3 regions of the Streptomyces lasalocidi genome follow, and region 1 is predicted to be linked to each of the others. Evidence: predicted binding sites of a transcription regulator. Region 1 holds the regulator's gene; each other region holds the start of a gene.

Region 1 (3,953 bases):
CACGGCGAGCTTGGCGTCGTAGCCGTCGTCCCGCCCGCTGTCGGGGTCACCGAGCTCGGTGTCGTACCAGCTGGCCTCGCCGGCCAGCTGGTGGGCGTAGACCTCGACGGCACCCGACTCGGCGTGCTCGGGCTGCGGCATGAACAGGTTGACCCCGAAGGGGCGGGAGGTCAGGCTCCGCAGTTGCTTGATCTCCTGGTACATCCCGTCGGCGGTCTTGTACCCGGCGGCCAGGAAGCCCAGCCCGCCCGCCTCGCTCACCGCGGCGGCGAGCACGGGGAGGGAGACGCCGCCCGCCATGGGGGCCTGCACGATCGGGTGGGGGAACAGATCGGTCAGTGCGGAGGACATGACGGCATGGTGTCATGTCCGCCGGACAACGCCGAATCGGGAGGCGCGGGAGGGCCCGCGCCTCCTCGGCGGCCGTGCAGCGGCGCCGATCAGCGGCCGTTGAACGCGTCCTTCAGCCGGCTGAACAGGCCCTGCTGCCCCGGCTGGAACTGGCCCAGCGGCCGCTCCTCGCCCCGCAGCTTGGCCAGCTCCCGCAGCAGCCGCTCCTGCTCGGGGTCGAGCTTGGTCGGCGTCTGCACCTCGACGTGCACCACGAGGTCGCCGCGGCCGCCGCCACGCAGGTGCGTGACGCCCCGGTTGTGCAGCGGGATCGACTGGCCGGACTGGGTACCGGGCCGGATGTCGACCTCCTCCAGGCCGTCCAGCGTCTCCAGCGGCACCTTGGTGCCGAGCGACGCCGCGGTCATCGGCAGGGTGACCGTGCAGTGCAGGTCGTCGCCGCGCCGTTGGAACATCGCGTGGGGCAGCTCGTGGATCTCCACGTACAGGTCGCCGGCGGGGCCGCCGCCGGGACCCACCTCGCCCTCGCCCGCGAGCTGGATCCGGGTGCCGTTGTCGACGCCGGCCGGGATCTTCACGGTGAGCGTCCGCCGCGAGCGCACCCGCCCGTCGCCCGCGCACTCCGGGCACGGGGTCGGCACCACGGTGCCGAAGCCCTGGCACTGGGGGCAGGGCCGGGACGTCATGACCTGGCCCAGGAACGACCGGGTCACCTGGGACACCTCGCCGCGGCCGCGGCACATGTCACACGTCTGGGCGGTCGTGCCGGGGGCCGCGCCCTCGCCGTTGCAGGTGCCGCAGACGATCGCGGTGTCGACCTGGATGTCCTTGGTGGTGCCGAAGGCCGCCTCCTCGAGGTCGATCTCCAGCCGGATCATCGCGTCCTGGCCGCGGCGGGTGCGCGAGCGCGGCCCGCGCTGCGACGCCGTGCCGAAGAACGCGTCCATGATGTCGGAGAAGTTGCCGAAGCCGCCGGCCCCGAAGCCCCCCGCACCGGCCCCGGCCTGCGAGAGCGGGTCGCCGCCGAGGTCGTAGACCTGCTTCTTCTGCGGGTCCGAGAGCACCTCGTAGGCGGCGTTGATCTCCTTGAACCGCTCCTGGGTCTTCGGGTCCGGGTTGACGTCCGGGTGCAGCTCGCGCGCGAGCCGCCGGAAGGCCTTCTTGATCTCTTCCTGCGACGCGTCGCGGCGCACGCCGAGAACGGCGTAGTAGTCCGTGGCCACTTACGACTCCGCCAGGATCTGTCCGACGTACCGTGCCACTGCGCGTACCGCTCCCATCGTTCCCGGGTAGTCCATGCGGGTCGGTCCGACCACGCCGAGCTTGGCCACTGCCTCGCCGCCCGAACCGTAGCCGACCGACACGACGGACGTGGAGTTGAGTCCTTCGTGGGCGTTCTCGTGACCGATGCGCACGGTCACGCCCGGATCCTGCGCCTCGCCCAGCAACTTGAGGAGCACGACCTGCTCCTCCAGCGCCTCGAGCACCGGCCGGATCGTGAGGGGAAAGTCATGTCCGAAGCGGGTGAGATTGGCGGTGCCACCGATCACCAGCCGCTCCTCGTTCTCCTCGACGAGTGTCTCCATGAGGGTGGAGAGCACCGTGGAGACCGTACCGCGGTCCTCGGCCTCGAATGCCTCGGGCAGGTCCTCCACCAGCCCCGGCACGTCCGCGAAGCGGCGGCCCGCGACCCGGCTGTTGAGCCGCGCCCTCAGGTCCGCCAGCGAGGACTCGCCGAACGGCGCCGGGCAGTCGACCAGCCGCTGCTCGACCCGGCCGGTGTCCGTGATGAGCACCAGCATCAGCCGCGCGGGCGCCAGCGAGAGCAGCTCGACGTGGCGCACGGTGGACCGGGTCAGCGACGGGTACTGCACGACGGCGACCTGCCGGGTGAGCTGCGCGAGCAGCCGCACCGTGCGGGCCACCACGTCGTCGAGGTCGACGGCGCCCCCCAGGAAGTTCTGGATGGCCCGCCGCTCGGGCGCCGTCATCGGCTTGACGCCCGCGAGCTTGTCGACGAAGAGCCGGTAGCCCTTGTCGGTCGGGATGCGCCCGGCACTGGTGTGCGGCTGGGCGATGTAGCCCTCGTCCTCCAGGGCCGCCATGTCGTTGCGCACGGTGGCCGGGGAGACACCGAGGTTGTGCCGCTCGGTGAGCGCCTTGGAGCCCACCGGCTCCTCGGTCCCCACGTAGTCCTGGACGATGGCGCGCAGCACCTGGAGCCTGCGTTCACTCAGCATCGCGCGCACCTCCAGAAAATCGTCCCCGAGACGTCCACCTGGCACTCTTCGATCGTGAGTGCCAGCGTTCCCCGGCCCAGTGTACGGCGGTGGGGTACCGGCAGGGCAAGGTCGGCCCCGCGGCCGGGGGCAGTACCGCTAGCGTCCCGGTATGACGGTGACTTGGGAAGAGCTGGGGTGGGAGCGCGTCGCACCGGGGGTGGGGCGGGTGCGGCTGCCGGGCTGGGACTGCACGGCGGGGCTGGTCGCCGGGCGGGACGGGGCGCTGCTGATCGACGCCGGGTCGAGCCTCGCCGAGGGGGCGCGGCTGCGGTCCGAGGCCGAGCGGCTCACCGGGCGCCGTGTGACCCATCTCGCGCTCACCCACCCCCACTTCGACCACGTGTTCGGCGCGGCCGCCCTGGCGGGCGCCGAGGTGTACGCCGCGGTCGGGACGGACGCGGTGCTCGCCGCGGGCGCCGAGGAGCTGCGGGCGGACGCGGTGCGCAACGGGCTGGACGAGGACACCGCCGAGGAGGCCGTGACCGCGCTGGTCCGGCCCCGTCACCCGGTCTCCGGCGAGCTGACCCTCGACCTGGGCAGCGACCGGCAGGTGCTGCTCGCCAACGTGGGGCCCGGCCACACCGCCCACGACCTCGCCGTGCTGGTCCCCGGCGAGACCGAGGTGGTCTTCTGCGGCGACCTCGTCGAGCAGTCCGGTGAGCCCCAGGCGGGCCCGGACGCCGTGCCGTCGCGCTGGCCGGCCGCGCTGGACCGGCTGCTGGCGTTCGGCGGCGACGACGCGCTGTACGTGCCCGGACACGGCGCGGTGGTGGACGCGGCCTTCGTCCGCGCCCAACGCGACGCGCTGGCGGCCCGGTTCGGCGTGTCGCCGTAACGGCGCGGGAGCTTTCCCTATCGTCATCAGAATGCGCCAGTACTCCGCCGACCTGACCCCTCCGTGGAAGAAGTCCCAGCCGGTCCCCGAGGTCCCGGCGGAGCCCGACCTGGTGGTCGAGGAGCCCCGTACCGGCTTCTGCGGCGCGGTAGTGCGCTGCGAGGCGGGCACGGTGACCCTGGAGGACCGCTTCGGCAAGCACCGCGTGTTCCCGCTGGAACCCCGGGGCTTCCTGCTGGAGGGCAAGGTGGTCACCCTCGTGCGGCCCCCCGCGTCCGCCCCTGCACGCCCCACCCGCACGGCCTCCGGCTCGGTCGCCGTCCCCGGTGCCCGCGCCCGCGTCGCCCGGGCCGGACGCATCTACGTGGAGGGCCGGCACGACGCCGAGCTGGTCGAGAAGGTCTGGGGCGACGACCTGCGCGTCGAGGGCGTCGTCGTGGAGTACCTGGAGGGCGTGGACGACCTCCCGTCGATCGTGGACGGGT
Region 2 (3,953 bases), 2.0 Mb from region 1:
GGCACGGATGACGGCGCCGTCGGGCTCGTAGAGGTAGCGGCCGAGGGGGCGGACCGGCGGGTCGGGCAGGCCGGCGCCGCGCAGGGCGCGGGGACCCGGCAGGAGGGTCGCGCGGACGGCGCCCGGCTCGGTGCCGAACCACAGCACCGCCTCCTTCACGTCCCCGTGGTCCGAGATCCACTCGGCCTCGGCGTCGGCCGGGACCGCCTCGTGCGGGACGCCGGGCGCGATCTTCAGCGCGGCGACCCGGGCCGTGCGGGCCGCCGCGACCGCCCAGGACAGGGGCGGCGAGTACGCCTCCGGGTCGAAGATCCGGCCGCGTCCGCCGCGCCGGGCGGGGTCGACGAAGACCGCGTCGTGACCGGAGGTGTCGACCTCCGTGACGTCGGCCTCGCGCACCTCGATCAGACCGGCGAGACCGAGCGCGTCCGCGTTGGCCCGCGCGGTCGCCGCCGTCGCCGGGTCGCGGTCCACCGCGAGGACCCGGATCCCGGCGCGGGCGAGCGCGATCGCGTCCCCGCCGATGCCGCAGCACAGGTCGGCCACCGAGGTCACGCCCAGCTCCGTCAGCCGCGCGGCCCGGTACGCGGCCACGCTCGCCCGGGTCGACTGCTCGACCCCGTGGGGCGTGAAGAACATCCGGTGCGCGTCCTCGGTGCCGAACTTCGCCACCGCCCGCTGCCGCAGCCGGGCCTGGGCGAGGGCCGCCGAGACCAGCGGCGCGGGGTGGTCGCGGCGCAGCCGGGTGGCGACGGCGAGTTCGTCGGCGGGCGCGGTGCCGCGCACCTCGTCGAGGAGGGCCCGGCCCTCGGGGGTCAGCAGGGGAGCGAGGTCGTTCACCGGCTCATTGTGGGCCAGTCGGAGGACCGTACGCCGCCGGCCGCGGTGTCGGGCCGGGTTCCCCGACGGCGGCTGGGAAGATCCGGCTCCATGCGAGCAGTCGTACAAAACGATGAAAAGCGGAAGGGGGAGTCCATGGGGCGGCCCGGTGCGGGGGGCGGTGGGCGCCGCGGGGCCGGCGCCCGGCGCGTCCTCCTGCTCCTGGCCCTCCTCGCCCTCGCCCCGGCCGGCTGCGGGCGCACGGGGGGCGACGCCCCGGGCGGCGACCCCGCGGCGGGCCAGCAGCCCGAGCAGGCCGGTCCGGCCCGCGCGCTGATGTCGTACGCCGGGAGGCTGCGCGCCGAGCAGGCGGCCCGGGTCGCCGCCGCGAGGCGCTGGGGCCTGCGCCGGGTGCCGCTCCCCGCGCCGGCGCCGCCCGCGCGCAAGCCGCACATCACCACCCGCGAGGGCTTCGAGGTCGACGGGCACGAGGAACTCGGCCTGCCGCCGGTCCTCACCACCGTCCCCACCCGGGACAGGGTCGTCTTCCTCACCATCGACGACGGCGCCGAGAAGGACCCGGCGTTCCTGCGCATGATGAGTGACCTGAAGGTGCCGTACACCGCCTTCCTCTCCGACTTCCTGATCAAGGAGGACTACGGCTACTTCAAGAGGATGCAGGCCGCGGGCGTGACCCTGAACAACCACACGCTGCACCACCCCTACCTGCCGGCGCTGTCCTACGCCCGCCAGAAGGCCGAGATCTGCGGCATGCAGCGCGTCCTTGAGGAGCGGTACGGCAGGCGCCCGACCGTCTTCCGGCCGCCCTACGGCAACTACGACCGGGACACCCTGCGCGCCGCGAAGAGCTGCGGGATCCGCTACGCCGCGCTGTGGGACGAGGAGGTCTTCGTCGACCACTGGGACTACCGCGAGGGCGACCGCGACCTGCACCCCGGCGACATCGTGCTGACCCACTTCCGGGGCCGCAGCGAGTGGAAGGGCACCATGCCCGACATGGTCCGCCGGTTCCTGAACAAGGTCACGGCCAAGGGGTACGCGGTGGCCCGGCTGGAGGACTACCTGTGAGGCCCCGGGGGCTGGCGGCCGCCGCGGCGGCGACCGCACTGCTCGTCCTGGCCGGCTGCGCCCAGTCGGTCGACCCCATCGAACGGCTCGGCAAGAAGGCCGCCGAACGCGTGCACCCGCACGGCGCGGCCGCCGCACCCGCCCACCGGCGCTGGGGCCTGGCCACCCCGCTGGCCCCCGCCCCGCGCCACCCGCTGCCCGGCGGCCCGTCGCGCTCCGCCCCGCCCCGCGTCGTCGACCGGGTCCCCACCCGCGACCCCGTGGTCTTCCTCACCTACGACGACGGCGCCGAACGCGACCCCCGCTTCGTCGACATGGTCCGCGAACTGCGGCTCCCGGTGAGCATGTTCCTCACCGACAGCGTGGTCGGCCCCGGTTACGGCCACTTCGCGCGCCTGCGGGCGGTCGGCGCCGACCTGGAGAACCACACCCTGGACCACGCGGCCCTGCGCGGCCTGCCCCCCGCCGGCCAGCGCGCCGAGATCTGCGGCCAGCAGGACAAGCTCCACGCTCGCTTCGGCGTGCGCCCGCGCCTGTTCCGCCCGCCCTACGGCACGTACGACACGACGACCCTGCGCGCCGCCGCCGACTGCGGCATCACGGCCGTCGTCCTGTGGCGGGCCGCCATGGGGGCCCCCGAGCTCACCTTCACCCACGGCCCGCACCGGCTGCTCCCCGGCGACATCGTCACCGTCGACCCCGACGAGCTGTCCGGCCCGGGGCTGCGGGAGCGCACCACGCGTCTGCTGCGGGCCGTCCAGGGGCAGGGACTGACGGTGGGACATCTGGAGGACTACCTCTGACTACCTCTGAAACCGCCCCGCGGGAGCCCCGGGCACGGGGGTGTCCGGCGCGGACACACCGGGCGTCGTTGGCACTCCGCTTGACCGAGTGCTAATCGCGGTCATAGTCTCGGCTCTGGCACTCCCCACGTGAGAGTGCCAACAACGCGACGGGCAGGTCCGGCACCCGCGACGACGGATCGACCTGGTCGCCACCTCAGACAGTTAACCCCGTGAGATCTCCGAAGGGGGAGGTCGGATCGTGACGACCGCCAGCTCCAAGGTTGCCATCAAGCCGCTCGAGGACCGCATCGTGGTCCAGCCGCTCGACGCCGAGCAGACCACGGCCTCTGGCCTGGTCATCCCGGACACCGCGAAGGAGAAGCCCCAGGAGGGCGCCGTCCTCGCCGTGGGCCCGGGCCGCTTCGAGAACGGAGAGCGCCTGCCGCTCGACGTCAAGGTCGGCGACGTCGTCCTGTACAGCAAGTACGGCGGCACCGAGGTGAAGTACAACGGCGAGGAGTACCTCGTCCTCTCGGCTCGCGACGTGCTCGCGATCATCGAGAAGTAGTTCACCCCGCTTCCTCGTGAAGCGCCTTTGCTAGATCTGCGCCCCTGGCCCCCGCGACCATTAATCAGCCGGGCGCCGGGGGCGCGGCTCATTACACCCGGTTTTTCCGCCCAAGATTTCGAGAGGGCTCCCGCTGTCATGGCGAAGATCCTGAAGTTCGACGAGGACGCCCGTCGCGCCCTCGAGCGCGGCGTCAACAAGCTGGCCGACACGGTCAAGGTGACGATCGGCCCCAAGGGCCGCAACGTCGTCATCGACAAGAAGTTCGGCGCCCCCACCATCACCAACGACGGTGTCACGATCGCCCGTGAGGTCGAGATCGAGGACCCGTACGAGAACCTCGGTGCCCAGCTGGTGAAGGAGGTGGCGACCAAGACCAACGACATCGCGGGTGACGGCACCACCACCGCCACCGTGCTCGCCCAGGCGCTGGTGCGCGAGGGCCTGAAGAACGTCGCCGCCGGTGCCTCCCCGGCCGCCCTGAAGAAGGGCATCGACGCCGCGGTCAAGGCGGTCTCGGAGGACCTGCTCGCCTCGGCCCGCCCGATCGACGAGAAGTCCGACATCGCCGCCGTCGCCGCGCTGTCCGCCCAGGACCAGCAGGTCGGCGAGCTCATCGCCGAGGCGATGGACAAGGTCGGCAAGGACGGTGTCATCACCGTCGAGGAGTCCAACACCTTCGGCCTGGAGCT
Region 3 (3,953 bases), 930 kb from region 1:
TCCGCAGGACGGTTGATCGACCGGGGTCGATCAGAAGTCCATGTCACCGCCCGGCATGCCGCCGCCGGCCGGGGCAGCGGCCTTCTCCGGCTTGTCGGCGATGACGGCCTCGGTGGTGAGGAACAGCGCGGCGATGGAGGCCGCGTTCTGCAGCGCGGAGCGGGTCACCTTGGCCGGGTCGATGATGCCCTCGGCGACCAGGTCGACGTACTCACCGGTCGCGGCGTTCAGGCCGTGACCCGGGGTGAGGTTGCGGACCTTCTCCACCACGACGCCGCCCTCGAGGCCGGCGTTCACGGCGATCTGCTTCAGCGGGGCCTCGAGCGCGAGCTTGACGGCCTGGGCGCCCGTCGCCTCGTCGCCCTCGAGCTCCAGCTTCTCGAACACCTGGGAGGCCTGGAGCAGGGCCACGCCACCACCGGCGACGATGCCCTCCTCGACGGCCGCCTTGGCGTTGCGCACGGCGTCCTCGATGCGGTGCTTGCGCTCCTTGAGCTCCACCTCGGTGGCGGCACCGGCCTTGATGACCGCGACACCGCCGGCGAGCTTCGCCAGGCGCTCCTGCAGCTTCTCGCGGTCGTAGTCGGAGTCGCTGTTCTCGATCTCGGCGCGGATCTGGTTCACGCGGCCCGCGACCTGCTCCGAGGAGCCGGCGCCGTCGACGATCGTGGTCTCGTCCTTGGTGATGACGACCTTGCGGGCCTTGCCCAGCAGGTCCACGGTCGTGTTCTCGAGCTTGAGACCGACCTCCTCGGAGATGACCTCGCCGCCGGTGAGGATGGCGATGTCGTTCAGCATCGCCTTGCGGCGGTCGCCGAAGCCCGGGGCCTTGACCGCGACGGACTTGAAGGTGCCGCGGATCTTGTTGACGACCAGGGTCGACAGGGCCTCGCCCTCGACGTCCTCGGCGATGATCAGCAGCGGCTTGCCCGACTGCATGACCTTCTCCAGGAGCGGGAGCAGGTCCTTGACGCTGGAGATCTTGGAGTTCGCGATCAGGATGTACGGGTCGTCGAGGACGGCCTCCATACGCTCCATGTCGGTCGCGAAGTAGGCGGAGATGTAGCCCTTGTCGAAGCGCATGCCCTCGGTGAGCTCGAGCTCCAGACCGAAGGTCTGCGACTCCTCGACGGTGATGACGCCTTCCTTGCCGACCTTGTCCATGGCCTCGGCGATGAGCTCGCCGATCTGGGTGTCGGCGGCGGAGATGGAGGCCGTGGAGGCGATCTGCTCCTTGGTCTCGACGTCCTTCGCCTGCTCCAGCAGGGCGGCGGAGACGGCCTCGACGGCCTTCTCGATACCGCGCTTGAGGGCCATCGGGTTGGCGCCGGCGGCGACGTTGCGCAGGCCTTCCTTGACCAGTGCCTGGGCCAGGACGGTGGCGGTCGTCGTGCCGTCACCGGCCACGTCGTCCGTCTTCTTCGCCACTTCCTTGACGAGCTCGGCACCGATCTTCTCGTACGGGTCCTCGAGCTCGATCTCCTTGGCGATGGAGACACCGTCGTTGGTGATCGTGGGGGCGCCCCACTTCTTCTCGAGGACGACGTTGCGGCCCTTGGGGCCGAGGGTGACCTTGACGGCGTCCGCGAGCTGGTTCATGCCGCGCTCGAGGCCGCGCCGCGCCTCCTCGTCGAACGCGATGATCTTGGCCATGTGAAGTGGTCCCTCCAGGACTGGGGGTGATTCCTTCGGACCGCGCCCGCGCCCGCGACGGACGGCTCGCCGACCCGGTGGTTCCTTGCCCCACCCGGCCCGCGGGCCTCACCGACCCGGTCCTTCGCTGTCACTCTCACCTTCAGAGTGCTAACGCCAATGATTAGCACTCGCACTACGAGAGTGCAAGGCGCGCTCGCGGAGCGAGTGCTCGTTGGGGGGCGGCGGTCGGGCGGCGGGCGGGCGCAAGCGGCTCTCGGGGACCGGGCCACGTCTCAGCCCGAGGCGAACAGGGCCGGCCCCGCGAGACCCCGCGCACACGGGCGAGGGGTCCGCGCCCTGGGCGGGCGCGGACCCCTCGGTGAGTGACTGCGGAAGAACGTTCAGGCGGTGAACGTTCAGGCGGTGACGCGAACCATGTCGGCCTGCGGGCCCTTCTGGCCCTGCGAGATCTCGAACTCGACCCGCTGGCCTTCTTCAAGGGTGCGGTAGCCGTCCATCTGAATGGCGCTGTAATGGACGAAGACGTCCGCACCACCGTCGACCGCGATGAAGCCGTACCCCTTCTCCGCGTTGAACCACTTGACGGTGCCCTGAGCCATGCCTAACTCCCCTATTACTGGCCCTTGCACAGATCCGCACTTCGCGGATCCGGGTCAGACCTCACCCCCCAGACTGGTTGGGGGCGTGCGCCGGAACGCGTCGACCGCGGCTGAATGTATCTGTCCAACTGCCGTCTGCAACAGGTCAATCGGACGAGAATTCTGGACGCAGACGATCCGGAATGTGGCCAGAATTCGCCCGAATTCAGGGCAAGTCGGGCTCCACAAAAGGCACATAAGCCGCGGGAGCAGTGCACAGTTTGGCTACTTCTCATCGGGCACGCGGCAGGAATCAAGGCCCGCCGATTCATGGATCCGGGGCGGGTTCCCCAACTGTACCGCGCTCAATCACATGGAATTGCCCCCTCCGCTTCTCTTACGGTGGGGGCAATTCGATGTACGCGCGGTCATCGCTATTACCGAGGGTTACTGACCTCCGGCGACGGCCGGGATGATGGAGACGCCCGCGCCGTCCGGGGTCGCCGTCTGCAGGCCCTGCTCGAAGCGGACGTCGTCGTCGTTGACGTAGACGTTCACGAACCGGCGCAGCTTGCCCTGGTCGTCGAGGACGCGGGCGGCGATGCCGGTGTGGTGCTTCTCCAGGTCCTCGATCACCTCGGCGAGGGTCGCGCCCTCGGCGGCGACCTCGGCCCGGCCGCCGGTGTAGGTGCGCAGGATGGTGGGGATGCGGACGGTCACGCTCATGCGAGGCCAGCCTCTCGGAAGGAGTCCAGGGTCGGGCGGATGGTGGCGGTCAGGCCGGTGCCGGCCACCGCGTCGAGGGTCTTCAGGCCGTCGCCGGTGTTGAGGACGACCGTGGTCAGCGACGGGTCGAGCACGCCGGCGCCGATCAGCTTGCGCGCCACGCCCACGGTCACCCCGCCCGCCGTCTCGGCGAAGATGCCCTCGGTGCGGGCCAGCAGCTTGATGGCGTCGACGACTTCCTCGTCCGTGACGTCCTCCACGGCACCGCCGGTGCGCCGGGCGATGTCCAGGACGTAGGGCCCGTCCGCCGGGTTGCCGATGGCCAGCGACTTGGCGATGGTGTTCGGCTTCTGCGGGCGGACCACGTCGTGACCGGCCTTGTAGGCGGTCGACACCGGGGAGCAGCCCTCGGCCTGGGCGCCGAAGATCTTGTACGGCCGGTCCTCGACGAGACCCAGCTTGATCAGTTCCTGCAGACCCTTGTCGATCTTGGTGAGCTGGGAGCCGGAGGCGATCGGCACGACGATCTGGTCCGGCAGCCGCCAGCCGAGCTGCTCGCAGATCTCGTACGCCAGCGTCTTGGAGCCCTCGGCGTAGTACGGCCGCAGGTTGACGTTGACGAAGCCCCAGCCCTCGCCCGCCGGGTCGCCGATCAGCTCGGAGCAGAAGCGGTTCACGTCGTCGTAGTTGCCCTCGATGCCGACGAGCTCGCCGCCGTAGACCGCGGCCATGACGACCTTGCCCTGCTCCAGGTCGTGCGGGATGAACACGCAGCTGCGGAAGCCGGCCCGGGCGGCGGCGGCGCCCACCGCGCCGGCCAGGTTGCCCGTCGAGGAGCAGGACAGCGTGGTGAAGCCGAAGGCGCGCGCGGCCTCCAGGGCCTGCGCGACGACGCGGTCCTTGAAGGAGTGCGTCGGGTTGCCGGAGTCGTCCTTGACGAACAGCTTGCCGGGCTCGACGCCCAGCTCACGGGCCAGGTTGTCGGCCTGGACG

Evidence for each region. Region 1 encodes HrcA, which represses chaperone genes, less so after heat shock. Its sites were predicted from a motif close to TTNGCACTCNGNNNNNCNGAGTGCNAA; they were not measured.
Region 2: a site for HrcA is predicted at 2,780-2,806, ahead of groES (co-chaperone GroES). Genes of this name have one in related genera too.
Region 3: a site for HrcA is predicted at 1,817-1,843, ahead of groL (chaperonin GroEL). Genes of this name have one in related genera too.

The regions. Positions count from the first base shown of each region.
Region 1 covers NZ_SZNQ01000001.1:2,621,184-2,625,136, forward strand. The annotation lists gene E4U91_RS11705 (nitronate monooxygenase) at 1-351, opposite strand, end outside; gene dnaJ (molecular chaperone DnaJ) at 441-1,574, opposite strand; gene hrcA (heat-inducible transcriptional repressor HrcA) at 1,575-2,591, opposite strand; gene E4U91_RS11720 (MBL fold metallo-hydrolase) at 2,743-3,468, shown strand; gene E4U91_RS11725 (DUF3097 domain-containing protein) at 3,500-3,953, shown strand, end outside.
Region 2 covers NZ_SZNQ01000001.1:4,610,192-4,614,144, forward strand. The annotation lists gene E4U91_RS20925 (THUMP-like domain-containing protein) at 1-840, opposite strand, end outside; gene E4U91_RS20930 (polysaccharide deacetylase family protein) at 931-1,908, shown strand; gene E4U91_RS20935 (polysaccharide deacetylase family protein) at 1,905-2,711, shown strand; gene groES (co-chaperone GroES) at 2,953-3,261, shown strand; gene groL (chaperonin GroEL) at 3,400-3,953, shown strand, end outside.
Region 3 covers NZ_SZNQ01000001.1:3,550,501-3,554,453, forward strand. The annotation lists gene groL (chaperonin GroEL) at 31-1,653, opposite strand; gene E4U91_RS15795 (cold-shock protein) at 2,052-2,255, opposite strand; gene E4U91_RS15800 (MoaD/ThiS family protein) at 2,682-2,960, opposite strand; gene thrC (threonine synthase) at 2,957-3,953, opposite strand, start outside.